4 regions of the Janthinobacterium pasteuri genome follow, and region 2 is predicted to be linked to each of the others. Evidence: predicted binding sites of a transcription regulator. Region 2 holds the regulator's gene; each other region holds the start of a gene.
What was found. The regulator LexA, encoded in region 2, represses DNA repair genes until DNA is damaged. The targets are predictions, from matches to a motif close to ACTGTATNNNNATACAGT.

Region 1 (7,354 bases), on a different contig from region 2:
CCAGCGGGATCAGCACGACGATGATCAAGGCATTGAAGATCACGGCCGACATGATGGCCGACGCGGGGCTGGCCAGGTGCATGATGTCGAGCGCCTTCAGTTGCGGATAGGTGCCCACGAAGGCGGCCGGGATGATGGCGAAGTACTTGGCGATGTCGTTCGAAATCGAGAACGTCGTCAGCGAACCGCGCGTCATCAGCATCTGCTTGCCGATTTCAACGATTTCCAGCAGCTTGGTCGGGTTCGAATCCAGGTCGACCATATTGCCAGCCTCTTTCGCCGCCTGCGTGCCCGAGTTCATGGCTACGGCCACATCGGCCTGCGCCAGCGCGGGGGCATCATTGGTGCCGTCGCCCGTCATCGCCACCAGGCGGCCTTCGGACTGGTAGCTGCGAATCAGCTTGAGCTTGTCTTCCGGCGTCGCTTCGGCCAGGAAGTCATCCACGCCAGCCTCGGCGGCAATGGCCGCCGCCGTCAGCTTGTTGTCGCCCGTGATCATGACGGTCTTGATGCCCATGCGGCGCAATTCCGCAAAACGCTCCTTGATGCCGCCCTTGACGATATCCTTCAGTTCCACGACACCCATGACGCGGCCGTCGTCAACCACCACCAGCGGCGTGCTGCCGCGGCGCGCAATATCGTCGACGGCGCGCGACACCTCGACCGGATACGGCTGGCCCAGCGCTTCCACATACTTTTTCATGGAATCGGCCGCACCTTTGCGCAGCTGGCGCACTTGCTGTTCGCCCGGAATATCCACGCCGCTCATGCGCGTTTGCGCCGTAAAGGGCACGAAGGTGGCGTGCAGGCTGGCCATCTCGCGTTCGCGGATATTGAACTTGTGCTTGGCCAGCACGACGATGCTGCGACCTTCCGGCGTTTCATCGGCCAGCGAAGCCAGTTGCGCTGCGTCGGCCAGCTGCTGCTCCGTCACGCCAGGCGCCGGCACAAAGGTCGAGGCCTGACGGTTGCCCAGGGTGATGGTGCCCGTTTTGTCGAGCAACAGCACGTCCACGTCGCCCGCCGCTTCCACGGCGCGGCCAGAGGTGGCGATCACATTGGCTTGCATCATGCGGCTCATGCCGGCCACGCCGATGGCCGACAGCAGGCCGCCGATGGTCGTCGGGATCAGGCATACCAGCAAAGCGATCAGTACGGTGATGCTGACGGGCGTGCCGCTACCGGCCGCCGCCACGGAAAACAGCGAGTACGGCAGCAAGGTCACGGTGACGATCAGGAAGACAATCGACAGGGCGACGAGCAAAATCGTAAGGGCGATTTCATTCGGCGTCTTCTGGCGCTTGGCGCCTTCGACCATGGCGATCATGCGGTCGATGAAAGCTTCGCCCGGGTTGACGGAAACGCGCACCAGCAGCCAGTCCGACAGCACGCGGGTGCCGCCCGTCACGGCGGAAAAATCGCCGCCCGATTCGCGGATCACGGGCGCCGATTCGCCCGTGATGGCGCTTTCGTCGACGGAAGCCACGCCGGCCGTCACTTCGCCGTCGGCGGGAATGACGTCACCCGCCTCGACCAGCACCGTCATGCCCTTGCGCAGGTCGGTGGCCGGCGTAGGCAGCCAGGAAGTGCCGTACTTCGGCGTTTGCATTTTCTTTGCCATCACCGTCTGCTTCAGGGCGCGCAGGGAAGCCGCCTGGGCCTTGCTGCGGCCTTCGGCCAGCGCTTCGGCGAAGTTTGCAAACAGCACGGTAAACCACAGCCACACGGCGACGGCGATGATGAAGCCGAACGGCGCTTCACCCTGGCCGTTCAGCGCCTGGATGGCCAGCAGGGTCGTGATGATGCTGCCGACATAGACGACGAACATCACGGGGCTGCGCCACTGCGTGCGGGGGTCGAGTTTTTTGAACGCATCGACGATGGCAGGGCCAATCAATGCGGAATCGAACAAGGTCAGGCTTGTGCGTGACATGGTAGCCTCTTATTTTGTGAAAAGTTGCAGGTGTTCGACGATCGGGCCCAGGGCCAGCGCGGGAACGTAATTGAGCACGCCAACCAGCACCACCACGCCGATCAGCAAGCCGATGAACATGGGGCCATGCGTGGGCATGGTGCCGGCATTGGCCGACAGGCGCTGCTTGGCCGCCAGCGAACCAGCCACTGCCAGCACGGGCACGATCACGCCGAAACGGCCGAACCACATGGCGATCGCCAGCATCACGTTGTAGAACGGCGTGTTGGCGGACAGGCCGGCAAACGCGCTGCCGTTGTTGTTGGCCGCCGACGTGAAGGCGTACAGTATCTCCGAGAAGCCGTGTGCGCCCGGATTGGCCACGCCGATCTTGCCCGGTTCGACCATCACGGCGATCGCCGTGCCCGTCAATACCAGGGCTGGCGTGACCAGGATCGCCAGCGACACCATCTTCATTTCATAGGCCTGGATTTTCTTGCCCAGGTATTCAGGCGTGCGGCCTATCATCAGGCCGGCGATGAAGACAGCCAGGATGGCAAACATCAGCATGCCGTACAGGCCCGTGCCCACGCCGCCGAAAATCACTTCGCCGAATTGCATCAGCAGCAGCGGGACCATGCCGCCCAGGGGCATGTAGGAGTCGTGCATGGAATTGACTGCGCCGCAGGATGCCCCCGTCGTCACCGCCGCGAACAGAGTCGAGGAGCTGATGCCGAAGCGCGTTTCCTTGCCTTCCATATTGCCGCCCGATTGCAGGCTGCTGGCCTGCTGATCCACGCCCAAGGCTTGCAAAGCGGGATTGGCTTGCTGCTCGGCGCTCATCACGCCGACCGTCATGACGACAAAGATCAGGGTCATCGCGGCCAGCACGGCCCAGCCCTGGCGCAGGTCGCCCACCATGCTGCCGAACGTGAAGCACAGGCCGGCGGGAATGATAAAGATGGCCAGCATCTGCAGGAAGTTCGACAGCACGGTCGGATTTTCATATGGATGCGAGGAATTGGCATTGAAGAAGCCGCCGCCATTCGTGCCCAGCAGCTTGATCGATTCCTGCGAAGCGACTGGGCCCATGGCGATCGTCTGCGTGGTTGCCACTTGCGCTTCCATCACGGGTTTGCCGGCAGCATCCACCACGGGCTGGCCATCGGCAGTCACTTTTGGCGTTTCATACGCCACGTGGTCGAGCAGGGTCACTTCCTTGTAGGCGGAAAAATTCTGGATCATGCCTTCGCCCATGAAGACGACCGACAGGGCCAGCGACAGCGGCAACAGGATGTACAGCGTGGAGCGCACCAGGTCGACCCAGAAATTGCCGATCGATTTGCCCGAGCGCGAGGCGAAACCGCGCACCAGCGCGAAGATCACGGCGATGCCGGTGGCCGCCGAAAAGAAGTTCTGGCATGCCATGCCCAGCATCTGGGTCAGGTAGCTCATGGTCTGCTCGCCGCCGTAGCCCTGCCAGTTGGTATTGGCGACGAAGCTGACGGTGGTATTGAACGAGGAATCGGGGCTGACGGCGCCCAGGCCCTGTGGATTGAGGGGCAAGAAGCCCTGCAGGCGCTGCAGGCCGTACACGAAGACGGCGCCCACGGTATTGAAAACGATCAGGGCGATGGCGTAGCTTTTCCAGCCCATGGCCTTGTCGGCAGGCAGGCCGGACCAGCGGTACAGCAGGTTTTCCAGCTTTTGCAGCCAGCCCAGGCCGCGTACGGGGCCATCGCCGGCCACCTTGGCCATGTACAGGCCCAGCGGATAGCCGGCGGCCAGCAGGACGACCAGGAAGGCCACCAGCAACAATATCGATTGCGTCGTCATCACAGTTCCTCCGCCTTCAGCAGCGCCACCAGCAGGTACACGAGCAGGCCAGCCGAGACCACGGCGCCCAGCACATAAAACGCGTTCATTTGACGCTCCCTAATTTATCGCAGGCGACGGCAAAGCCGGCCGCCAAGACGAAAAAAACGGCAATCAAGCCGAGATACACGATATCCATTCCCACCCTCATTCAGGTTTGTTTTGATAGTGAGCAGATTAGCCAAAAGGGTCTAAAAAATTCGTAAAGACTGGGGAGGCAGCTGTAAACAAGATGTAAAAACAGGGGCTTTACCGCATAAAATCGTCCACAATTGGCGCAAAACCACGCGCGCAGCGCACTGTTGTTGCCCTGGAGTAGCGCTATTGCTCGCTGGACAAGATAGAATGCGCGAGCGTCCGCACAAGGACGTCATGCCTGCCGCACTGCCCTCTCCCAGTGACGCTGGACGGAATATACTGTATATTCATACAGCTATCGCCGCCGTTGTCACTGCGCCCTGCAGTGCCATGGCCTGGCGTTCCAACCACTGTCTTTACTTAGCTTGAACACGTATGGCCACTAAAAAACCAGCATCCGACTACAGCGAATCATCCATCCGTGTCCTGAAAGGACTGGAACCCGTCAAGCAGCGCCCGGGGATGTACACCCGCACTGAAAATCCGCTGCACATCATTCAGGAAGTGATCGACAATGCCTCCGACGAGGCGCTGGGCGGTCATTGCACGCATATCGCCGTCACGCAAAACACGGATGGCAGCATCACCGTCGAAGACAACGGCCGCGGCATTCCCGTCGGCCTGCACCCGGAAGAAGGCGTGCCGACGGTGGAAATCGTGTTTACAAGGCTGCACGCGGGTGGCAAGTTCGACAAGGGTTCGGGCGGTGCCTACGCGTTCTCGGGCGGCTTGCACGGTGTCGGCGTGTCCGTCACCAATGCGCTGTCGACGCGCCTGGAAATCACCGTCTGGCGCAAGGAAAGCGACGGCAACGGCTTGCACCACATGGTGTTTGCGAATGGCGACGTGATCGAGCCATTGAATTCCCGTCCCGCCCCGCGCGACGGCAAGAAGTCGGGCACGCGCGTCACCGCCTGGCCCGATGCGAAGTATTTTGATTCGCCGAATATCTCGCAAACCGAGCTGCAGCGCCTGCTGCGCTCGAAAGCCGTGCTGCTGCCCGGCGTGACCGTCACGCTGACCAACGCCAAGACGGGCGATACGCAGACCTGGCAATACGCTGAAGGCTTGCGCGGCTACCTGACCGAATCGCTGGCGCAGGTATCGAATGGCGAAACCCTGATTCCCCTGTTCGAAGGCGCGCAATACGCGGGCCCGGACTCGGAAGGCTTTGCCGAAGGCGAAGGGGCTGCCTGGGTGGTGGCGTGGACGGAAGAAGGCGCCATCGTGCGCGAATCGTATGTCAACCTGATTCCCACCTCGAATGGCGGCACGCACGAATCGGGCTTGCGCGATGGCCTGTTCGGCGCCGTGAAAAACTTCGTCGAAATGCACTCGCTGCTGCCGAAAGGCGTGAAACTGCTGCCGGAAGACGTCTTCGCGCGCGCTTCCTTCGTGCTGTCGGCCAAGGTGCTGGACCCGCAATTCCAGGGCCAGATCAAGGAGCGCCTGAATTCGCGCGACGCCGTGCGCCTGGTCTCGACCTTCACCAAGCCGCCGCTGGAACTGTGGCTGAACCAGCACGTCGACTACGGCAAGAAGCTGGCCGATCTCGTGATCAAGCAGGCGCAGTCTCGCCAGCGTTCACTGCAAAAAGTGGAAAAGAAAAAATCCTCGGGCGTCGCCGTCCTGCCGGGCAAGCTGACGGACTGCGAATCGTCGGACATCACGCGCAATGAACTGTTCCTCGTCGAGGGTGACTCGGCGGGCGGTTCGGCCAAGATGGGCCGCGACAAGGAATTCCAGGCGATTTTGCCCCTGCGCGGCAAGGTCCTGAACTCGTGGGAGACAGACCGCGACCGCCTGTTCGCCAATAACGAGATCCACGACATCGCGGTGGCCATCGGCGTCGACCCGCACAGCGTGGGCGACTCGCCCGACCTGTCCGGCCTGCGCTACGGCAAGATCTGCATCCTGTCGGATGCGGACGTGGACGGCTCGCACATCCAGGTACTGCTGCTGACCCTGTTCTTCAAGCACTTCCCGGCCCTGATCAACAAGGGACACATCTGCATCGCCCGCCCGCCCCTGTACCGGGTCGATGCGCCGGCGCGCGGCAAGAAGCCGATGCAGAAAATCTATGCGCTCGATGACGGCGAACTGGTCGCCATCGAGGACAAGCTGCGCAAGGAGGGCGTGAAACAGGGCGCCTGGTCGATCTCCCGCTTCAAGGGTCTGGGCGAGATGAACGCCGAGCAACTGTGGGAAACGACGATGAACCCGGACACGCGCCGCCTGCTGCCCGTGACCCTGGGCGAAATCGACCACATGACTTCCGCTGCACGCTTCAACATGTTGATGGGCAAGGGCGAAGCGGCAGGACGCCGCGCCTGGATCGAGGAACACGGCAATGAGGCGGAGGCGGATATCTGATGATCATCGGCATCGACCTGGGCACCACCAACAGCCTGGTCGCCATCTGGCGCGACGGCAAGGCTTGCATCATCCCGAATGCGCTGGGTGAACACCTGACGCCGTCGTGCGTGAGCATCGACGACGACGGCAGCGTGCTGGTGGGCCGCGCCGCGCGCGAGCGCCTGCAGACGCACCCGCAGCTGACGGCGGCCGTCTTCAAACGCTACATGGGCAGTGAAAAGAAGATCACTCTCGGCACGCAGCAATTCCGTCCGGAAGAGTTGTCGTCGATGGTGCTGCGCGCGCTGAAGGAAGATGCCGAAGCCTTCCTGGGCCACAAGGTCGAGGAAGCCATCATCACCGTACCCGCGTATTTCAGCGATGCGCAGCGCAAGGCCACGCGCATCGCCGGCCAGCTGGCGGGCTTGCGCGTGGAGCGGCTGCTGAACGAGCCGACGGCCGCCGCGCTGGCCTACGGCATCCGCGACAAGGAACAGGAAAGCAAATTCCTCGTCTTCGACCTGGGCGGCGGCACTTTCGACGTGTCGATCCTGGAACTGTTCGAAGGCGTCATGGAAGTGCGCGCCTCGGCCGGCGACAATTTTTTGGGCGGCGAAGACTTCGTCACCGTGCTGGTCGACGCCTTTTTGGAAGGCAGCGGCTTGCGCGATGCGGCTGGCAGCCGCCTGTTCGATCCGCGCCAGCAGCAACTGCTGCGCGATGAAGCCGAACGCGTCAAGCGCCTGCTGTCGGAGCAGCCATCCGTGCGCATGGCCACGCGCTACCAGGACAAGGAATACAGCTGGGAGATCAGCGAAGACAGACTGGCACAGTTGTGCGAACCGCTGCTGGCACGCCTGCGTCTGCCCGTGGAACGGGCGCTGCGCGACGCCACCATCCGCGCCGCGGAATTGAATGAAGTGGTGCTGGCCGGCGGCGCCACGCGCATGCCACTGGTACGCAAGCTGGTATCACGCATGTTCGGCCGCTTCCCCGCCATCCACCTGGACCCGGACGAAGCCGTGGCGCTGGGCGCCGCCGTGCAGGCGGGCCTCAAGATGCGCGACGCAGCCC
Region 2 (7,354 bases):
AGGACAAGCTGCGCGAAGCGGGCATCAAATCCTATACGCAGAAAGTCTCCAGCCCGGCGGGCGAGCGTATCCGCGTGCGCGTGGGGCCGTTCGGCAACCGCGAAGATGCCGAAAAGACCCGCGCCAAGCTGCAAAAGCTGGGCCTGGGCGGCAGCCTGGTACCGGCGTGATGTTGCAAGGTTGAACGCGCGTGACGATCTTCGATTATCTGGTGCTGTTTGTGCTGGTGACTTCCGTGCTGATCAGCATGATGCGCGGCCTGGTCAAGGAAATACTGTCATTGGTCAGCTGGATCGTGGCATTCGTCATTGCCAACGCGTATGGCGCCACCCTGGCGAAATTCCTGCCGGAAGCCGTGCCGGGCGAAGCCGTCCGCCTGTTGCTAGCCTTCGTGGTGCTGTTCATCGGCGTGCGCATTTTGATGGGATTACTGTCCATGACAGTCGATGCACTGGTCAAGGTGACGGGCCTGAGCCTGGCCGACCGCACCCTGGGCAGCCTGTTCGGTGTGGCGCGGGGTCTTGTGATCGTGCTGACCGCCGTCATCTTGTGTGGCATGACTTCCATACCGCAGCAGCCATTCTGGAAAAATGCGCTGCTCAGCCCGCTCGCGGAGCAGGGCGCGCGTGCCATCAAGCCTTATCTGCCTGCCGCTTACGCGCAGCATGTGAAATTTTGAATTTTTTTAAAATCAGTAGCACAGTTTAGGAGCACACCATGTGTGGCATCGTCGGCGTCGTTTCCCATCAACCTGTCAATCAATTGCTCTATGATGCATTGTTGCTCTTGCAACATCGCGGTCAGGACGCGGCAGGGATTGCGACCAATCACAGCAGTATGTTTTCCATGCACAAAGCCAATGGCCTCGTGCGTGACGTCTTCCGTACGCGCAACATGCGTTCGCTGCAAGGCACGACGGGCATCGGCCATTGCCGCTACCCGACGGCCGGTTCGTCGAGCGAAGAGGAAGCACAGCCGTTTTATGTGAATGCGCCGTTCGGCATCACCCTGGCGCACAATGGCAACCTGACCAACTGGGAACAGTTGAAACAGGAAATGTTCAAGAACGACCGCCGCCACATCAATACCGATTCCGATTCGGAAGTGCTGCTCAATGTGCTGGCGCATGAAATCCAGGAAGCGACGACGGGCCTGAATCTGGACCCGGAAGCCATCTTCAAGGCTGTCACCGTGCTGAACCGCCGCGTCAAGGGCGGTTACGCTGCCGTCGCGCAAATCGCCGGCGTAGGCTTGCTGGCCTTCCGCGACCCGCACGGCATCCGTCCGCTGTGCCTGGGCATTAATGAAACGGAGCTGGGTCCTGAATACCTGATCGCCTCCGAATCCGTGGCCCTGGAAGGCATGGGCTTCCGCTTCGTGCGCGATATCGGTCCCGGCGAAGCCGTCTTCATCGATGCCGACAAGAAATTGCACAGCGCCCAGTGCGCCGACAATGCCAGCCTGAATCCCTGCGTGTTCGAATTCGTCTACCTGGCCCGTCCCGATTCCGTCATCGACGGCGCCTCGGTGTACGCCACGCGCCTGAAAATGGGCGAATACCTGGCGGAAAAGATCCGTGCCGAATTGCCTGACGTGCATATCGACGTGGTCATGCCGATTCCCGATTCCTCGCGTCCGGCCGCCATTCAGCTGGCACTGGCGCTGAACCTGGAATACCGCGAAGGCTTCATCAAGAACCGCTACATCGGCCGTACCTTCATCATGCCGGGCCAGGCGGCGCGCAAGAAATCCGTGCGCCAGAAGCTCAACGCGATTCCATCCGAATTCAAGGATAAAGTGGTGTTGCTGGTCGACGATTCCATCGTGCGCGGCACCACCAGCCGTGAAATCGTGCAGATGGCGCGCGAAGCGGGCGCGACGAAGGTCATCTTCGCCTCGGCCGCGCCACCGGTGATCTACCCGAACGTGTACGGCATCGACATGCCGACACGCGATGAACTGATCGCTTACGGCCGTACGACGGAAGAAGTGTGCCGCGAAATCACGGCCGACTACCTGGTGTACCAGGATATCGGCGCGCTCAAGCAGGCGATTGCCGACGTCAATCCGGCACTGACGAACTTCGAGGCTTCGTGCTTCGATGGCGTGTACGTGACGGGTGACGTGTCGCAGGAATACCTGGACCGCCTGGAATATGCGCGCCACCATCCGAAGGCGGCAGCGCCAGAAGATACGCCGCGTTCCCAGCTGAACCTGAACCTGGCAACGACAGAAGCGTAATTATCTTGCCCGGCTAGCGCCGGGCTTTTTTTGCCTTGCGATCATGAACGATAAAAAAAAATACGGCTTTACCACCACCATCCTGCATAACGACCGCCGCAAGGGCATCGAGCACGGCTCTCTGCACAAGCCCGTGCACACCTCCGTCGCGTTTGGCTATGGCGACGCGCGCCAGCTCGCTTCCGTGTTCCAGGGCAAAGAGCCGGGCTTTCGCTATGGCCGCCAGGGCAATCCGACCGTTTCCGCGCTGGAAGACAAGGTCAACAAGATGGAAGATGGCGTGGCGACCTTGTGCTTTGCCACCGGCATGGGCGCCATCGGCGCCGTGGTGCAATCCTTGCTGCGCGCGGGCGACCATGTGGTGTCGTCGGCCTTTTTGTTTGGCAACACCAACAGCCTGTGGCAAACGGTGACGGGCCAGGGTATTGGCGTGTCGTTTGTCGATGCCACCGATGTGGCCAACGTGGCCGCCGCCATCACGCCGGCCACGCGCATCGTGTTCGTGGAAACCATCGCCAATCCGCGCACGCAGATCGCCGACCTGGCGAAGATCGGCGCGCTGTGCAAGGAGCGTGGCATCTTGTATATCGTCGACAACACCATGACCACGCCATACCTGTTCCGCCCGAAAGCGGTGGGTGCGGGCCTGGTCGTCAACGCGTTGACGAAATCCATCGGCGGCCACGGCAATGCGCTGGGCGGCAGCTTGACGGACACGGGCGTGTTCGACTGGACGCAGTACCCGAACATTTTCGAGAATTATAAAAAGGCGGCGCCCGCGCAGTGGGGCATCGCGCAAATCCGCGCCAAGGCTTTGCGCGACTTCGGCGCTTCGCTGGGCCCGGAGGCGGCGCACCATATCGCCGTCGGCGCGGAAACCATGGCCTTGCGCATGGACCGCACCTGCTCGAACGCCCTCGCGCTGACCACCATGCTGCAAGCGGACCCGCGTGTGGCTGCCGTGCATTATCCAGGCTTGGCGTCGCACGCGCAGCACGCGCTGGCGACGGACTTGTTCCGCAGTTATGGTTCCCTGTTCAGCTTTGAATTGAAGGATGGCATCGACTGCTTCGATTTCCTGAATCGCCTGAACCTGGCCATTCCAGCGAGCAACCTCGGCGACACGCGCACCCTGGTCATTCCCGTCGCCCACACCATCTTTTACGAGATGGGGGCCGAACGCCGCGCCAGCATGGGCATTGCCGAGTCCCTGATCCGCGTGTCCGTCGGCATCGAGGATGAGGTTGATCTGCTCGAGGATTTCCGCCAGGCACTGGGTGTATAACAAGCCGCGCAAATGAAAAGGGCCGCAACAGTCATGCTGTTGCGGCCCTTTTTACGTTGAATGCTTAATGCCAGCTGCGCATCAAGCCCACTGCAAGTCCTTCCAGTGCGAATTCATCTTCCGGCGACACGGTAATGACCTTGAAGTCGGGGTTTTCCGGCAGCAGTTCGATGACGGAACCCGTTTTCTTGTAGCGCTTGACGGTGACTTCGTCGCCGATGCGGGCCACGACGATCTGGCCATTCTTGGCGCTGTCGACTTTTTTAACGGCCAATAAATCGCCATCCATGATGCCGGCGTCGCGCATGGACCAGCCGCGCACCTTCAGCAGGAAGTCGGGCTTGGCCGAAAACAGGGCCGGGTCCACGTTGTAGCTCGCTTCCAGGTTTTCCTGTGCCAAGATGGGCGAACCGGCGGCTACCCGGCCGATCAGCGGCAGCGACATCAGCAGGGCTGCCGGCACTTTCGATGCAAGCGCCTCGGCGGCCGCAGTCGCCGCCGCACCGATCAGGCGGATGCCGCGCGAGGTGCCGGGCGAAATCTCGATCGCGCCCTTGCGGGCCAGGGCTTGCAAATGTTCTTCGGCCGCATTGGCCGATTTGAAACCCAGTTCATTGGCGATTTCGGCACGGGTTGGGGGAAAGCCCGTGTTTTCAATCGCGTCCTTGATCAGGTTCAGGATTTGTTCTTGTCGTGCTGTCAGCTTGATCATGAGCGGTGGGTGCATACTAAAATGCTGTCTATATGAACAGTCTGTATTTTTGTACAGTATCGCCCACTATGCAAGGGGATTTCCCTTATTTGCGCGAATTTCGTGCGAAATACTGGAATGCGGAGGAAAAAGTGCCTGGCCAGCCCCGTGCATGGGCCGCTTGTTGAAGCAATCATTGAAACGTTTGCAAAAGGCGGTTATAATCTTCGGCTGACCTTCCCACACCCGTCTTGACGCCGGGGTGGGCGATTATCAATCCGACCTGAAGGAGTTTGCATGCGTCATTATGAAATAGTCTTTATCGTCCATCCGGACCAAAGCGAGCAAGTGCCCGCGATGATCGAACGCTACAAAGCCAGCGTAACCACCCGCGGCGGTTCGGTTCACCGCGTGGAAGATTGGGGCCGCCGTCAAATGGCTTACTCGATCCAAAAGCTGCCTAAAGCACACTACATCTGCCTGAACATCGAATGCGACAACGAGACCCTGGTCGAGTTGGAAACAGCATTCAAATTCAATGATGCCGTGTTGCGTCACCTGACCGTTAAAATGAAGAAAGCTGAAACAGCTCCTTCGCCGATGATGAAATCGGTACAACGCGAAGACGCGGCCAAAAGCCACCGCACCGAAGCACCAGCAGCAGCTCCAGCCGCAGCAGCAGCTTAATTCTTGACCAGGATCGTGCGCTGAACCAGCTACAAGTCACCGCCATCATTGCCGAGCGCGAAATATTGCGCTATACCCCGGCAGGGTTGCCGATTGTGAATGCAGTATTGCAGCACAGTTCGCAGCAGATGGAAGCAGGAATTGCCCGTTTGACCGAGTTTGATGTTGCCGCGCTAGCCGCTGGTGAAATATCAGGCCGCTTCAGCCAGGCAAGCTTGGGCGGGATCTATCAGTTCACGGGTTTCCTGGCAAGGAAGAGCCGCAACAGCAAGAGTTTGGTGTTTCACATCATTGATTTTAGTGCAGTCACCCCGACTAGCGCATTTTAGATACAGGAGCCTGACATGGCATTCGGTAAAAAGTTCGACAAAAATAAGCTCAAGCTTAAAGAAAAACGCAAACAGCAAAACCCGTTGTTCAAACGCAAGAAGTTCTGCCGCTTCACCGCAGCTCACGTTGAGCAAGTCGACTACAAAGACGTCGACACGCTGAAAGACTTCGTCCAAGAAAACGGCAAGATCATGCCAGCACGCCTGACCGGTACCAAAGCGCACTACCAGCGCCAAGTTGACACCGCAATCAAGCGCGCTCGCTTCCTCGCGCTGCTGCCATACACCGATCTGCACCACGCTTAATCGGTCAGATATTCCTGGAGAAGAACTATGCAAATCATTCTGTTAGAAAAAGTTGTTAACGTCGGTAACCTCGGCGAAGTCGTCAAAGTCAAAGACGGTTACGCACGTAACTTCCTGATCCCGCAACGCCTGGCACGTCGTGCTACGGCAACCGCTGTGGCTGAATTCGAAGTCAAGCGCGCCGAACTGGAAAAAGCTGCTGCCGCCAAACTGGCCGCATCGCAAGCCCAGGGCGAAAAACTGAGCGGTCTGACCGTTCAAGTTGCTCAAAAAGCTGGTGTTGATGGCCGTCTGTTCGGTTCCGTCACCAACTTCGACATCGCTGAAGCGCTGACCAAGCAAGGTTTTGCTGTTGAAAAAGCACAAATCCGCATGCCTACCGGCCCGCTGAAGATCGTTGGCGAGCACAACGTTTCGGTTGCCCTGCACACCGACGTGGTCGTGGAAGTTGTTATCGCTGTCGTTCCAGACGCGAACGCGTAATCGTCTGCGGGCCTGGCCCGCAAGCGCTACCGCACGATGAAAAGCCGGGTTCGCCCGGCTTTTTTGTGGCCTTTTTTTCGCTCATTTTCAGCCCTTTATTTTTGCCAGCACGCCGAAGCGGGTATAATTCGCGCCATGAACGCCCCCTCTGATCCGCAACTGGATTCCCTCCGTATTCCGCCGCATTCGATCGAAGCAGAACAATCCGTTATCGGTGGTCTGCTGCGTGACAATGCAGCATATGACCGCATCGCCGACTTCATGCATGCGGAGGATTTCTATCGCTATGACCATCGCATCATCTTCGAGCAAATCGTCAAGATGATTAACGCTTCCAGGCCAGCCGATGTCATTACTGTTTTTGAAACCCTGACCCAGCTCGGCAAGGCCGATGATGTGGGCGGACTTGCTTACCTGAACGCCATGGCGCAAAACACGCCATCGGCCGCTAACATCCGGCGTTATGCCGAGATCGTGCGCGACCGCGGCGTGCTGCGCAAACTCATCACCGTCGCCGACGATATCTCCGGCACGGCCTTCAGCCCGCAAGGCAAGGAAGTCAAGCAGATGCTTGACGATGCCGAGTCGAAGATCTTCGCCATCGCCGAAGAAGGCGCGCGTGGTGCCCAGGGCTGGACCGCCATCCAGCCCCTGCTGACGCAGGTGGTCGAGCGTATCGACGAGCTGTACAGCCGCGACAACCAGAGTGAAATCACGGGCGTGCCCACCGGTTTCATCGACCTCGACCGCATGACCTCCGGTCTGCAGCCGGGCGACCTGGTGATCGTGGCGGGCCGTCCTTCGATGGGCAAGACGGCGTTTTCCGTCAACATCGGTGAAAACGTGGCCATCGACAGCGGCTTGCCCGTGGCCGTGTTCTCGATGGAGATGGGCGGCGCCCAGCTGGCCATGCGTATGCTCGGCTCCGTCGGGCAGCTCGACCAGCACCGCCTGCGCACGGGCCGCCTGAACGACGAAGACTGGCCGCGCCTGACGAATGCGATTCAAAAGATGAACGACGCGCAGTTGTACATCGATGAAACGCCCGCGTTGAACTCGATTGAGTTGCGCGCGCGCTCGCGCCGTTTGTCGCGTCAGTGCGGCAAGCTGGGCCTGATCATCGTCGATTACCTGCAACTGATGTCGGCCAATTCCCCTGGCGATAACCGCGCCACGGAGATTTCCGAGATTTCACGGGGATTGAAAGGGCTGGCGAAAGAACTCGGTTGTCCTGTGATCGCGTTGTCGCAGCTGAACCGCTCGCTGGAGCAACGCCCGAACAAGCGTCCCGTGATGTCGGACTTGCGCGAATCGGGCGCTATTGAGCAGGAT
Region 3 (7,354 bases), on a different contig from region 2:
ACCGTAGGAGCCCTTTTTCAGGCACGCTGGCAACTGCCTCCCACAGTGCCTGGCGGCGATTGCCTGACAGCGATTCCAGGGCATTGGCGCTCGCCAGTGCGTTAAGGTGGCCTGCATTCAGATTCGCCCGTGATGCTAGGTCGGCCGTGGTTTCGAACTGCTGGATGGCGCGCGCCTCCTCAATGCGCCAGGCCGCCTCTTGCTCTAGGCCTTTGATGTTGTTGAGGCCCAGGCGAACGGCTGGCTGCGAAGCTGATGCAATGGATTCGAGCTGCGCATCCCAGTTGCTAACAGACACATCGACAGGGCGCACCTCCACGCCGTGGCGGCAAGCATCCTGTACGAGGGAGGAACGCGAGTAGAAACCCATCGGCTGACTGTTCAGCAGCGCGGTGAGAAACGCAGCGGGTTCGTGGCATTTGAGCCAGCTTGAGGCATACGCCAGGAGCGCAAAAGAGGCGGCATGAGACTCGGGAAAACCGTACTCGGCGAACCCTCTGATTTGGCCGATGATTGATGTCGCAAACTCGGTGGTGTAGCCCCGTTCCGCCATGCCGTGCATGAGTTTGTCTTCAAACTGCTCGAGACCGCCTTTGCGCTTCCATGCCGCCATCGCTCTGCGTAAGGCGTCAGCTTCACCAGGTGAAAATCCTGCCGCAACCATGGCGATTTGCATGACCTGTTCCTGGAAAATCGGAATGCCCAAGGTGCGTTCAAGGACCGACTCGATTTCGGGACTCGGATACGACACCGGGTCGATACCCTGGCGGCGGCGTAGAAATGGATGAATCATCCCGCCTTGAATTGGACCAGGACGAATGATGGCAACCTCAATGACGAGGTCGTAAAACGTGCGGGGCTGAAGCCGCGGCAGCATCGACATCTGAGCACGCGACTCGATTTGGAATACGCCCACCGTGTCGGCCTGGCAAATCATCTCGTATGTCGCGGGGTCCTCAGCAGGAACGTCGCCGAGCTCGAACCGTGCTCCACGCTGCTCAGACACTAAGTCAAGTGCGCGCCGAATGCACGATAGCATTCCGAGTGCGAGCACGTCGACCTTGAGGAGACCGACGGCATCGATGTCGTCCTTGTCCCACTGGATAATGCTACGTTCCGCCATCGCGGCGTTTTCGATTGGTACCAGCCTGGACAACTTGGTGTGCGAGATGACGAACCCGCCCGGATGCTGTGAGAGGTGACGCGGGAACCGCATCAACCTCTCGGCCAGCGCCGCCCACTTCTCAGCGATGGGTGAGTTTGGGTCAAAGCCGCACGAGACCAGGCGCTCTTGAAGGTCCGATTTCCCCCCCCAACCGTGGGAGGCCTTCGCGACCTTATCGACGACCGAGAGGTCAACGCCCAGGGCCTTTCCGACATCGCGTAGCACGCTACGCGGTCGATACGAAATGACCACGGCGGTAAGGGCGGCACGCATCCGACCGTATTTCTTGTAAATGTACTGAATCACCTCTTCGCGCCGCTGGTGCTCGAAATCGATGTCGATGTCAGGCGGCTCGTTTCTCTCCTTTGAGATGAACCGTTCGAACAATAGCGTGCCGCGCGACGGGTCCACTTCCGTGACACCCAGGCAATAGCATACAGCCGAGTTTGCGGCCGAGCCACGGCCCTGGCAGAGGATATGCTGAGACCTGGCGAACCGCACGATGTCAAAGACAGTTAGAAAATACGATTCGTACTGGAGTTCGGCGATGATGGCCAGTTCGCGTTCCAGTAGCGCCTGGACGTTCTCTGGGATACCTGCCGGAAAGCGCCAGTGCGCGCCAATGTATGCCTCCTTGCGAAGGTACGACGTCGCCGTTTCGCCTTCAGGAACCAATTCTTGCGGATACTCGTATCGCAGCTCATCGAGCGAAAACTGACAAAGCTGCGCGACCCGGACCGATTCGTTGAGCGCTTCCCGCGAATAGAGGTTACCCAGGCGTACACGGGAGCGAAGATGCTGCTCAGCGTTTGGCGCCAGCCGATATCCGCATTGTGCGACCGGAATGCCGTGACGTATGGCGGTCATCGTGTCTTGAAGTGGTTTGTACGACCGCACGTGCATGCAGACATCGCCGGTCGCGACGATGGGCATCCCGAATTCCTCAGATATACCGGACACCAGTGCTCGATGCTTGTCGTCCTGGGCGCGGTGGTGCAAGGTGAGCGCGATGCGCGCGCGGCCAGGTACACATTGAATCAGCCACGCCGCTTGGCGTTCCACCTCGTCGTAGCTGGCGTTGTATTTTGGCGCGAGAATGAACTGGCAATCTGGCAGGCTCCGCAGATGCACCAAGTCACCAACCGGCGAGGCGATATCGCGGGGCAGGACTAGGTAGGAACCTTTTTCAGTACGGGTCCGCGCGACGGTAATGAGCTCGCTGAGGTTCCCGTAGCCATTTCTATTCGTCGCCAGGATAATGAGAGCGAATGGAGAACTTCCATCCTCGGGAGTCACCGTCATTTGGCTGCCGATGACCAGATGGATTCCGAGTTCCTTGGCGGCGATGTGGGCCTTGACGACGCCGGCCAACGTGCATTCATCCGTAATCGCGATGGAGGCGTACCCAAGCGTTGCGGCGCGCGCTACCAGTTGTTCCGGCGCCGACGCGCCCCGCAGGAACGTGTAGTGGCTAAATACCTGAAGCTCCGCGTAGTCCGGGAGCGCCGGTGCAAGCGGCGGGAGGGGAGATGCATTCATGGCTTATGCATAAAGGCCGTGCAGAAACCAGCGCGCTTCCTGCGTGCGCTCGAGATAGACCCAGTAGCAGGATGCGTCGGTACCCTGCGCAATGAAATAGTCGCGTGCCGCCGTTTGGTCATTCCACCATCCGGCCTCGAGGCGCTCCGGGCCTTGAATAATTTTCAACGGGCTGCCGTAGAACGGCCGCTCGCCACGCATTAATAGGGGAATGGGTTTTGGCAGGAGCCAAAACGGGCGACCTTCCAGCACCTCATCGCCGTCCAGTTTGAGATATTTTTCCGTGAGCGGCACCCATTCGTTGCAGACCTCGGGACGGTAGTCCTGCATTGCGGCTGGCGTCAGCACGTTCTCAGCTCCCAGGCGCGCAGTAAGCAGCTCCAGGAGCCGGTGGAAGTCCTGTGGCGACCCACCGGGCTCTGGGAACAAGGACTCGTTCGACGGAAGCATCGGTTCGACCTTTTTGGCGTCGAGCCGCAATGCAATGACGGGTGCGATGAGCTCAACCTTGCCGAGGCGCTCCTTGAGTAAGCGCACCAAGTGGGCCTCGTGCCAGGCTGGCTCCGCAAGCGCGATTTCTAATTCAGTCGGAGGCATCGCCGCACGCCCGCGCTCATGCTCCAAAACAATGGTGAAAACACGGACCGCCTGTTGGAGTGACGTCAGCCAACCCACGAGTTGGAGGATAAGTCGCGTGGCGCCGTGCAGCAACGCGTCGGCATGTTCAATACGGTCGAACGTCTCAACCCGTTCGGAGAACGTTAGCGGAACCTTAATCCACTCGAACATCTCCGGCGCCTGGCCATAGGCGCGGTCGAGGTCCGCAAGCAGGTCCTTGCTAGTGCGTCGAAGTAGACCTGTGCGTGGCAGACGTTGCAATGCGCCGAGGTTCTTGGCTCCGATGCCGGCCAGCCATTCGTCGTATGCCGCGGCGGCGGGTAGCAATCCGCACGGCAGTCTGTCAAGCATGCGTTCCAGCGATTTCATAGTCAGCGCGCGCCGGCGGAACACGGTACCTTTGCGACGAAAACTCCTGGCAAGCAGCCACGCTCCTTGCGCGGTAGGCGCGGCCCCAAGGCGCGCGGTGAAACCCAGCGCAGCAATACTGCGGGCTATGGCCCCGCAGATGGCATGTGGCCCTTTGAATAATCGCAGGCTGGCGCTCACATCCATCAGGATAGAGAAGTCGTCTTGAAGCGTCACCTCGGGGGTGTACTGCAACAGAGCCATAGCGACGGCGTCCAGCGCCAAGGCCTCCTTCTCAAGACTGCGCTCAAGTATCACCGTACCAGGTGCGATGGCCGACACGCCCCCAATGCGCATCCCCAAACGCACGCCGCTATGCGCGGCACCGGGAGATATTGCCGAGACTTGCTCCTGATGCATTACTGCATACGGACCTGGCTCAGACCAGGATGGCCGCAGCGTTTCTAATGGCAGTAGTGGAAGGTACACGCTTAACAGTAATTTCATGGTCTACATCCAGATGCTGACGACCAGCGGGCATGTCCGCAAGCGGTATAAAAAAGGGGTTGTCACAATGAGGCCCCCGACGTTTGATAATGTCGACCGACACACCGCCTAGAGCCGGCCGAAGCCCGATTCGAAGCGGTGATGGCGACGAGTCGACACTGCTGGAAAGCGGCCGTATCAGCCATAGCCAGGTATCAGTACTTTGGGCTGCCAGATTCAACCGCCTCAAGGATTCTGAGCGGACATTCGACTGCCAAAGCACGACGGCCCCGCACGAGCCGTTTTTCAAGATTTGTTCCGCAGACCAAAGCGCATCGGCCGAACTGCTCGGCCGAAGCCAAAGCAAGTTGCGGTCAACAAGCCCCCAGGATTTGCACGTCATAGCGTGCGGTAGATATGGCGGCTGAATCAATGCGATGCGTTGCGTCGCTGCCAACTTTGCGAGAGTGGGTTTGAGCAACTGCATCTCGCCGATACCCGCCTGTTGAAGCAGTACCTCCACCAAAGCTGACCTAGGCCATCCACCGTTTGGCAGTTCCGCGTCCAAAGCCGCGTGGCCGGTCGTGCAGGTCGTCGACCGGGACAGCGCAAGTTCGCTCGCACGCCATACATCCTGCAGGGGCAGTTGCAGAAGCGCGCGAGTTGACTCGCTTTGGATGAGGGGTGGGCACAGCATTGAATTTGGTCACGTGGTTAGGGTTTGAAGATTTATTGCGAAAAAGACTGTATATGCATACAGTATAATTCATGAGATGAAAAAATACATCCTTGATTTAAGTGCCAAAAAAATATTATTATTTAGACGAAATTGTTTTGTGATGATGAAATGTCGTTTTCCAGCGCGGATTGGCTCGTTGGAATCGGCCGCCTAGTCGGGCTTAGAGCAACTGAAAGGGAATACTGAACTCCCATGGCTTTGTGCCGCGCCGGCATCGCACATTCAAGAAGTTGACGCCGGAAGAACAAGCGAAATTTGCCAGGAACGTCGAAAAACTATAGATGACGACGTCGTCGAGGATGCTGAAGGCGCTATTCCCGAATTTCGAAGCGTACAACAGGCGTCGCTGTTTTAGCCAGCCAAGCCGATGGTAACCAACCGTCTCCAAAAAGCTCCCCGTCACTCGTGTTGTTCATCGTGTTGACGACCGATGCGACAACTGGGCTAAGCATGCGCACAACTTCTGAGATGCGGACTCCAGCACCAACCCGGCCTCAGGCATATGAAACTGGCACTGGTCCGACTTTATGGACCCGGATTGACAGGTATGCTAGCCCAACGTGGCGTTGGGTAAGTAAAGTTGTCTACCGATAACCCTACGTTGATGTTATGGTAATGGCTTTATTGCCTTTTAGACTAATTCCTGTGGCCCGAAGAGTAAGTCTTATTGAACGGCAGTTAGTCCATCAAATTGGCAAAGGCCATAACCTTAATTTGTACAAGGGAATTGTGAATGTGGCATGACAACGAAACTAGTGTTGACTACGTAAACTTTCGAATCGTCGCCAAGGCCTGCGCGGAGCTCATCCGCAACGCTGGTGATGAGCCTGTCTCAATCGGTATCTCTGGCGGATGGGGGGTCGGAAAATCGTCATTGGTCCGCATGATTGAAACGGAGTTCGAAGCTGACCGAGCAAAGTACGTTGTCGTGACCTTTAACCCGTGGCTCTACCAGGGTTTTGAGGACGCCAAGACGGCCCTACTCCAGATTGTAGGGGACGCCGTGCTGAAGCAGGCAAAGTCTTCTGAGACGTTACAAAAGAAAGCTGAAGGGTTCCTCAAACGCATCAACCTGCTGCGACTTGCTCAGCTCGGTGGCGAAGTGGCAGCGACCTTAATAACTGGGGTCCCAGTTGGCTTGATAGGTAAATCCATATCTGCCCTCGTCGATGCTGTCGGAAACGAGTCCGTCGCTGAAGGACTCTCAGCAGGGAAGGAACTTCCAGCATCAGCAAAAGGTTTACTTAACGACGCCAAGCCTGTGTCCCTGCCTCACGAAATTCAAGCGCTGCGGACGTCGCTCGAAGAACTGCTCAAAGAACTGGACATCACGCTCATCGTCTTTGTCGACGACTTGGACCGCTGCCTACCTACGACGACCATCGCGACGCTTGAGGCAATCCGTTTGCTGCTATTCCTCCGCCGCAGCGCCTTCGTTCTCGCCGCTGACGACACATTCGTACGCGGAGCCGTCCGTGTCCACTTTGCCGGCACCGGAATTAGCGATGACATGGCAACAAGTTACTTTGATAAGCTCATCCAAATTCCACTACGGGTGCCTCGCCTCGGTGCCAACGAGACGAAGGCGTACATCGCACTGCTGTTTCTGGAACGTGCGCGTCGTGAAGGGAAACTGCCCGTCGACGCTTTCAACCAAGCAAAGCAACTCGTTGAAGAACGGTTACGCGAAACATGGAAAAATAAAAATGTTGACCTAGTCTTTCTTGAAAGCCTCGCCCCGAGCGGCAACGCTGAGCTAACCGCCCTGATGGGCCTGTCTGAACGTCTTGCGCCGTTGTTACTGAGTTCAGGTGCTGTGCAGTCAAATCCCCGCCTCATCAAGCGGTTCCTCAACACTATCTTCTTACGTAAAGCACTCGCAACGCCGCAGGGCATCGACGTCGACGTCTCTGTGTTAGCCAAATGGCACCTGCTTGAGCGATGCGAGGGTGAGCTGGCCGACGCTATCGGCGAAATGGTATCGTCCGTAAACGATGGCCAAGTTGCGCTTTTGAAAAAAGCTGAAGACGAAGCCAAGAATGCAGAAAGCCGTCTGCCGCCGCCATTCGGAGACAAAGCATTTGTCAGAGAGTGGCTACAACTTGCACCACCCTTGGGTGATTACGACTTGCGCGGGCTACTCCATCTCAGCCGCGACAGCACCGTACGGGATTACGGGAGCGACGACCTTAGTGCGGAAGGCAAACTACTTCGAGACAGCCTCGTCGCAGCTCGCGCCCAGAGCGAAGCCTTGGACGACAAAATCCGTACTGCTGGAGAGCGGCAAGCGGCGCTGGCGATGTCCCGAGCGTGGGAACAGAAGCGACCAAGCCGTAAATGGCAGAAGGCCGAGGAGCTGTTCATCCTTACCGAAGTATGTCGCATCTTCCCTTCCGCCGGCCCTCGCGCAGCCGCGCTCTTAGCGGAAGCACCGACTGCACAGCTGACGCCAGGCTTGG
Region 4 (7,354 bases), on a different contig from region 2:
AACGGGCCGCCACAGCGACGTGGCGCGCATCTTGCACGGCGTGCGCGGTTCCGTGGGTACCCTGGGCACGAAGCGCCTCATCCGCGCCGCGTTTGCCACCGAGGAAGCCATCGATGCGGGCCGCCTGGACGAGGTGCCGGCGCTGCTGGCGCACACGGCGCATGAACTGGAACTGGCGCTGTCGGCGGCGTCCGATTGGTTGTCGCGGTTGAAGGATTAGGCCTGCAACGTCAAGCTGGGGTCAGACCCGGCGGGTCTGACCCCGGAACTTTGCTCGGCGTCGCCGTTTACGCCGGCACGCCCAGGATCACGCTGGACGCCTTGAACATCGCCGTCACCTTGCTGCCGAGCTCTATGCCCAGGTCGGTGCTGCTCTGGTTGGTGATGATGGCGGCGATCGTGCCGCCGCGCGGCAAGTCCAGCACCACTTCCGTGTTGACGGCACCCGTCTGCACGCGCGTCACCAGCCCGGCCAGCTGGTTGCGCGCGGAAAAACGCGCCCCTTCGCTATCCGCCACGAGGATGATCGACGACGCCTTGATCAGCGCAAACGCTTCCGCGCCCGGCACCAGGCCCAGGCTTGCACTGCTGCCTTGCGTGACGATGGCGACGATGTGCTGGCCACCGGGCAATGCCAGGGTGACTTCATCGTTGACGGCGCCCTGTTTCAGTTCGGCCACCTTGCCCAGGAATTGATTGCGTGCTGTGGTTTTCATGGCCATTCTCCGTATGAGTAAAAGATCGTCGGCGATGCCTTCCGCCTGGCTGCCCAGCTGGCGCAGGTAGCGCGCATGCTCACGCTCGATGATGCGGAAATTGTCGACCAGCTGGCGCCCCCGTTGCGTCAGCCGCGTGCCGCCGCCGCCCTTGCCGCCCGTCAAACGCTCGACCAGCGGCTCGCCGGCCAGGTTGTTCATCGCGTCGATGGCGTCCCAGGCTGCCTTGTAGCTCATCTTCACAAGCTTTGCCGCCTGCGTAATGGAGCCGCACTCGGCAATGGCGCCCAGCAATTCCACGCGGCCGGCGCCGCCCAGGTGCTCTCCGCCCACCGTCATCCATACCGAGCCTTGCAGGCCGAATTTATCCAATGCGTTCACCCAATGCCATGTGTACTTCCCCGTTATCGATCTGTCCGTCGCGCAAGTACAGCACATGCTCGCCCAGGATGCGCGCATCTTCCGGATCATGTGTGATCAGGATCATCGGCACGTCAAGGCGCTGCTGCCACTGGCTCAGTTCCAGACGCATTTTGACACGCAGGACCGGATCGAGGGCGGCAAACGGCTCGTCGAGCAGCAGCGCGTTGGGTTCGGCCACGAGTGCCCTCGCCAGCGCCACCCTTTGGCGCTGGCCACCGGACAACTCGTCGGGAAACTGGTGCGCCAGTTCCTGCAAATGAAACGCGGCTAGCCAATGCTCGACCTTGGCCAGCTTTTCGCGCGCACGCGGATTGAACCAGCCGCGGCTCAGACCAAAGCCCACGTTCTGGCGTACCGTCAAGTGCGGGAACAGCGCGTAATCCTGGAACAGATAGGCCACGTTGCGCTGCTGCGGCGGCAAATTGATGCCGGCGGCGGAATCGAACATGGTGCGCCCGTTCAGGCGGATATGGCCCGCGTCAGGCGTGAAGAGTCCGGCTATGGCTTTCAAGGTCATGCTCTTGCCGGCGCCGGACGGGCCATACATGGCGATGCGCTGGCTGCTCGAGGTGCATTGCACGTGCATGTCGAAACGGCGTTTGCCGGAGCGCAAGGTGGCGCGGATGTCGAGGTCGAGTTGCATGGGCGTCATCATAGCCGTCATTTGTGCGCGATGCGCCCGGGTGCCAGGCGGCCAGCCGACAGCAGCACCACGATGCAGACCAAGGAGATAATCAAGACCAGCGTATTGGCCACGTCGTCCTGGCCCGCCTGTACGGCTTCATACACAGCCACCGACAAGGTCTGCGTCTTGCCGGGAATGCTGCCGGCCACCATCAGGGTGGCGCCAAACTCGCCCAGCGCGCGCACAAAACCCAGCAGCACGCCGGCCAGGATGCCGCGCCAGGCCAGCGGTAACGTCACGCGGAAGAAAATCGCCATTTCCGAGATGCCCAGCACGCGGGCAGCCTGCTCCAGCTGGCCGTCGACGGCCTCGAAGGCGGCGCGCGCCGGCTTGAAAACGAGGGGAAAGGCGACCACCGTGGAGGCGATCACGGCGCCTTGCCAGGTAAAGATGAGGTTGATGCCGAAGTTGTCTTGCAGCCAGATGCCCAGCGTGCCGCGCCGGCCCAGCAGCACCAGCAGGTAATAGCCGAGCACGGTGGGCGGCATCACCATCGGCAGGGTCAACAGGGCGTCGAGCAGCTCGCGCCCGGGAAAACGCGTGCGCGCCAGCAGATAGCCCGTACCGATGCCGAGCAGCAAATTGAGCGCCGTGGCCCAGGCCGCTACTTTGAGCGACAGGGCTAGCGCGGTCCAGGCGATATCCATGCGGGCGCGTGCTTAAGTTATGGCTTCTTGAATCCGTCAGCTTGCTTGAATCCATAGCGGGCGAGGATGGCTTGCGCCGGCGCCGTCTGCAGGTAGCTGACGAAGCGCTTCGCTTCGGCGGCATTGCTGCTGCCCTTGATGGTGGCGATCGGGTACAGCACAGGCGCGTCCAGTGGCACGTCCAGCACGACGTTGACTTTATCCTTCATGATGGCCGCGTCGGTGGCGTAGACAAAGCCCGCATCGACTTCGCCGCGCGCCACGTAGTCGAGCGACTGGCGCACGTTCTGCGTGCCGATGGCTTTAGTCTGCACGGCGTCCCACAGCTTCGCCTTCTTCAGCGCACCTTCGGAGTAACGGCCGACGGGCACGCTGGCCGGATTGGCGATGGCCACACGGGTCACGCCCTTGTGCGTCAGGTCGCTCAAGCTCTTGATGCCCAGCTTGCTATCGTGCGGCACGATCAGCACCAGGCTGTTGCCGACGAAGTCCATGCGGTCGGCTGGCAAGACGAGGCCCTGCTTTTGCGCCGCATCCATGGTTTCCTGGTCGGCCGAAGCAAACACGTCCACGGGCGCGCCCTTGACGATCTGCTGCAGCAGCACGCCCGAAGCGGCGAAGTTCAGGGACACCTTGCTGCCCGGATACTGCGCCTCATAGCTTTGCGCTGCATCCTTGAACGCATTCGTCAGGCTGGCCGCAGCCGACACCACCACTTCGCCGGCAAAGGCGGAGGTGGCGGCGGTAGCGAGCAGAGCGGTGCCAAGCAGGCGGGCGAGCGAGGTGAGACGCATGATCGTATCCTTGTAAGTGAACGGTGAACAAGGACCGTAATATACACCGATATATAGCGTTATGCCATGGCACAAGTCAAGGCAGCATAAGGTCGATTCCCTGCTATACTGTATATAAACACAGTATACCGAGGCACCCCATGGAATTGACGGACAAGCTGGAAATCCTGGCCGACGCGGCCAAGTACGACGCGTCCTGCGCCAGCAGCGGCGCGCCCAAACGCGATTCCATCGGCAAGGATGGCTTTGGCGCCACCTCCGGCATGGGCATCTGCCACAGCTACACGCCGGACGGACGCTGCGTCTCCCTGCTGAAAGTACTGCTGACGAATTACTGCCTGTACGATTGCCAGTACTGCGTCAACCGCCGCAGCTCGAACGTGCCGCGCGCGCGGTTTACGGTGGCCGAGGTGGTCAAGCTGACGAGCGACTTTTACCTGCGCAACTATATCGACGGCCTGTTCCTCAGTTCCGGCATCATCCAGTCGGCCGACTACACGATGGAGCAACTGGTGCAAGTGGCGCGCGAGTTGCGCGAGGTGCACCAGTTCCGCGGCTATATCCATCTGAAAACCATCCCCGACGCCGATCCTGCGCTGGTCGCGCAGGCGGGCCGCTATGCCGACCGGCTCAGCGTCAATATCGAACTGCCGACGCAAGACAGCGTGCAAAAGCTGGCGCCGGAAAAAAGCGTGCATACGATTAAACTGGCAATGGGCGCCATCCGCCGCAAGCTCGATGAGAAAGCGGAAGAGCCGCGCTCGCCGCGCTTCGCGCCGGCCGGGCAAAGCACGCAAATGATCGTCGGCGCCGACGCCAGCGACGACCAGCAAATTCTCTCCACTGCCGAGACCTTGTACGGCAGCTACAAGCTCAAGCGCGTGTACTACTCGGCCTTCAGCCCGATCCCCGACAGCCCGAAAAGCGTGCCGCTGGCGCCGCCGCCGATGCTGCGCGAACACCGGCTGTATCAGGCCGATTTCCTGCTGCGAAGCTATGGTTTCCAGGCCAGCGAACTGCTGCCTGCCACGGGCGGCAATCTGGCGCTCGATATCGATCCCAAGCTGGCCTGGGCGCTGGCGCACCGCGAACATTTTCCGCTGGACTTGAACCGTGCGGCGCAGCATATGATCGCCCGCGTGCCCGGCATCGGCCTGCGCAACGCGCAGCGCATCGTCGACCTGCGCCAGCTGCGGCAAGTGCGCTACGCCGACCTGTCGCGCCTGCGCTGCAGCATGAAGAAAATCGCCCCCTTCATCATCACGGCCGACTACTTTCCCGCGCGCGATACGACCGCCTCCGAACACCTGCGCCGCGCCATGGCGGAAGCGCCGCAGCAGATGAATTTATGGCCGGAACTGCAGGCCGCATGAAAGAAGTCAATGAGCGCGTGGTGCGGCTGGCGCAGTCGTTCGACGAGTGGCGCGCGGCAGCGCGTGAACTGATCGCGCGCGGCGTGCCGCCTGCCGACGTGGCATGGCAATCGCAACCCGGCGATGGCGACCTGTTTTCCTCCACGCCGGAGGCAACGGATAACAGCGCTCCGCTGCTGCGCCTGCCCCGTCCCCTGGTCGAATTGCTGGAAGGCGCCGCCTGTTTCAATGTGCATGACCGCTGGGCATTCTTATATCAAGTGCTCTGGCGCTGGCAGCTGGGCCAGCACGACGTGATGTCGCCTGCCGATACGGATGGCGCGCGCCTGCACGCGATGGCCAAGGCCGTGCGCCGCGAGGAGCACGACATGCATGCGTATGTACGCTTCCGCGAACGCAGCGAGGCCGAGGGCGCCCCCCGCTTCGTCGCCTGGTTCGAACCCACGCACGACGTGCTGCCGCAAGTGGCGCGCCACTTCGCGCGCCGCATGGGATCGACCAGCTGGATGATCGCCACGCCGACGGCCAGCATGCTGTGGGATGGCGCATCCTTGCACGCGGGGCCGGCGCTGCTGCGCGGCGCGGCCGACATCGACGATGCCGGTGAAGCGCTGTGGCTGACCTACTACCGCAGCATCTTCAATCCCGCGCGCGTGAATGCGGATTTGCTGCATAGCCACATCCCTTCACGCTTCTGGAAAAATCTGCCGGAAGGCGCCATCGTGCCCGCCATGCTCAGCGGCGCCGCCAACGGCGAACGGCGCACAGGTCAGACGGCCACTGTCGGCCAGCGCAGCGGCGCCACCATGATCCCGATTGCCGCCGAGCGCGCCCAGCCCGCGCGCGCACTGCCCACCACCTTGGACCAGTGCCGCCGCTGCGAGCTGTGGCAGCACGCCACGCAAGCCGTGCCCGGAGTGGGCCAGCAAACCGCCCGCATCATGCTCGTCGGCGAACAACCGGGCGACCAGGAAGACCTGGCGGGCTTGCCATTCGTTGGCCCGGCTGGCGCGCTGCTGGAGCAGGCCATGCAGGAAGCGGGCATGGCGCGCGACAGCATCTATCTGACCAACGCCGTCAAGCATTTCAAGTGGGAACCACGCGGCAAGCGCCGCCTGCACAAGACACCCGCGCAACGCGAAATCCTCGCCTGCCTTGGCTGGCTGGAAGAAGAGATCGAACGTGTCAAACCGGAGGTGATCGTGGTGCTAGGCGGCACGGCCTTGAAGTCAGTGCTGCAGGATAGTGCGGTGAACATGACAGCGCTGATCGGCACGCAAATCCGGCACGATGGACGCTGGGTGGTCACCGTGTATCACCCGTCGTATGTGCTGCGCGCGCCGGACGAGGCGAGCCGGCGGCAGGCGTATGCGGTGATAGTCGACGGCTTGTACCAGGCGATGCGGCTACTACAAGGCCAGAATCACAGCGTCGACGCTGGCACTTCCTGCCCCTCGTCACGCCGCGCATAGCGCTGCGCAATCACGGCGCAGATCATCAGCTGGATCTGGTGGAACAGCATCAGCGGCAAGATCACCATACCCAGCGAATGCGTGGCAAACAATACTTTGGCCATGGGCACGCCGCTGGCCAGGCTTTTCTTCGAGCCGCAAAAGACGATGGCGATTTCATCTTCCTTGGAAAAACCCAGGCGGCGGCTGATGAACGTCATCAGGCCCAGTACCAGCGCCAGCAGCAAGATGCTGAACAGACCCAGCGCTACCAGGGTTTCCACCGAGATCGTATGCCACAGGCCTTCGCTGACGGCTTCGCTGAAGGCCGTGTAGACCACCAGCAAGATCGAACCCTGGTCGACGAATTTCAGGGTGGCTTTATGGCGATCGACCCAGCGGCCGATCCAGCGGCGCAGGAACTGGCCTGCCAGGAATGGCAGCAGCAGCTGCATGACGATGGAGAGCACCGCATCGACCGATGACTTGCTTTCCGCTCCCTTGGCCACCAGCAAGCCCACGAGGATGGGGGCAAGGAAGATGCCAATGAAGTTCGAGGCCGAGGCGCTGCAGATGGCGGCTGGAACGTTGCCGCGCGCCATGGCCGTCAAGGCGATCGACGACTGCACGGTCGATGGCAGGGCGCACAGGAACAAAATGCCCACATACAGGTCAGGCGTGAGGAAGGTCAGCGCCAGCGGACGCAGGGCTAGGCCCAGCAGTGGAAACAGGATGAAGGTGCTGGCCAGCACCAGCAGGTGCAGCCGCCAGTGCATGACACCGGCCACCACGGCTTCGCGCGACAGCTTGGCGCCATGCAAGAAAAACAGGGCGCCGATGGCGACGGTGGTGATATGGCCGAAGACCACGGCCGTCTGCCCCGTGCAGGGCAGGAACGTGGCCAGCGCCACGGTGACGAGCAGGGCGATGGTGAAATTATCGGGTTTCAGATTGCTCAACAGGGCAGCGGGAGAGAAAGAAGACATGCGGTAGCCTGGTAGCGGCGCAGCCTTGTAACACTGTGCCGGGGATGACAAACAGCGCCGGGAGCGGCGCCAGTGCTGGCTATTCTACCTGTATTGCCCAACTCCTTGCCTGGCAGCATGGGTATCGTTGCCCGGCAAGAACCCTGCGGACAAAAAAATGCCCTGTCCGCAGACAGGGCAACCCGGAGTAAAGTACAGCGCGAGGGATTAACCGGCGGCTTTGACTTTCAGCTCGTTCTTGATTTCTTTCACGCCGCTCACGGAAGCGACGATCTGCAC

Region 1: the regulator LexA is predicted to act here: its motif matches at 4,204-4,221, upstream of ACQ4WN_RS01850 (DNA topoisomerase IV subunit B).
Region 3: the regulator LexA is predicted to act here: its motif matches at 4,900-4,917, upstream of imuA (translesion DNA synthesis-associated protein ImuA).
Region 4: the regulator LexA is predicted to act here: its motif matches at 3,373-3,390, upstream of ACQ4WN_RS12590 (putative DNA modification/repair radical SAM protein).

What each region holds. Positions count from the first base shown of each region.
Region 1 covers NZ_JBNYXS010000001.1:400,729-408,082, forward strand. The annotation lists gene kdpB (potassium-transporting ATPase subunit KdpB) at 1-1,933, opposite strand, end outside; gene kdpA (potassium-transporting ATPase subunit KdpA) at 1,943-3,748, opposite strand; gene kdpF (K(+)-transporting ATPase subunit F) at 3,748-3,837, opposite strand; gene ACQ4WN_RS01850 (DNA topoisomerase IV subunit B) at 4,301-6,298, shown strand; gene ACQ4WN_RS01855 (molecular chaperone HscC) at 6,298-7,354, shown strand, end outside.
Region 2 covers NZ_JBNYXS010000021.1:102,356-109,709, forward strand. The annotation lists gene ACQ4WN_RS19980 (SPOR domain-containing protein) at 1-170, shown strand, start outside; gene ACQ4WN_RS19985 (CvpA family protein) at 191-679, shown strand; gene purF (amidophosphoribosyltransferase) at 718-2,241, shown strand; gene ACQ4WN_RS19995 (cystathionine gamma-synthase family protein) at 2,285-3,526, shown strand; gene lexA (transcriptional repressor LexA) at 3,591-4,238, opposite strand; gene rpsF (30S ribosomal protein S6) at 4,515-4,904, shown strand; gene priB (primosomal replication protein N) at 4,925-5,233, shown strand; gene rpsR (30S ribosomal protein S18) at 5,249-5,539, shown strand; gene rplI (50S ribosomal protein L9) at 5,567-6,022, shown strand; gene ACQ4WN_RS20025 (replicative DNA helicase) at 6,158-7,354, shown strand, end outside.
Region 3 covers NZ_JBNYXS010000003.1:93,840-101,193, forward strand. The annotation lists gene ACQ4WN_RS04705 (error-prone DNA polymerase) at 1-2,704, opposite strand, end outside; gene ACQ4WN_RS04710 (Y-family DNA polymerase) at 2,708-4,177, opposite strand; gene imuA (translesion DNA synthesis-associated protein ImuA) at 4,110-4,853, opposite strand; gene ACQ4WN_RS04720 (KAP family P-loop NTPase fold protein) at 5,629-7,354, shown strand, end outside.
Region 4 covers NZ_JBNYXS010000010.1:99,611-106,964, reverse strand. The annotation lists gene ACQ4WN_RS12615 (hybrid sensor histidine kinase/response regulator) at 1-220, shown strand, start outside; gene ACQ4WN_RS12610 (TOBE domain-containing protein) at 288-1,055, opposite strand; gene ACQ4WN_RS12605 (sulfate/molybdate ABC transporter ATP-binding protein) at 1,081-1,782, opposite strand; gene modB (molybdate ABC transporter permease subunit) at 1,800-2,471, opposite strand; gene modA (molybdate ABC transporter substrate-binding protein) at 2,489-3,265, opposite strand; gene ACQ4WN_RS12590 (putative DNA modification/repair radical SAM protein) at 3,406-4,638, shown strand; gene ACQ4WN_RS12585 (UdgX family uracil-DNA binding protein) at 4,635-6,110, shown strand; gene ACQ4WN_RS12580 (bile acid:sodium symporter family protein) at 6,062-7,075, opposite strand; gene ACQ4WN_RS12575 (BON domain-containing protein) at 7,283-7,354, opposite strand, start outside.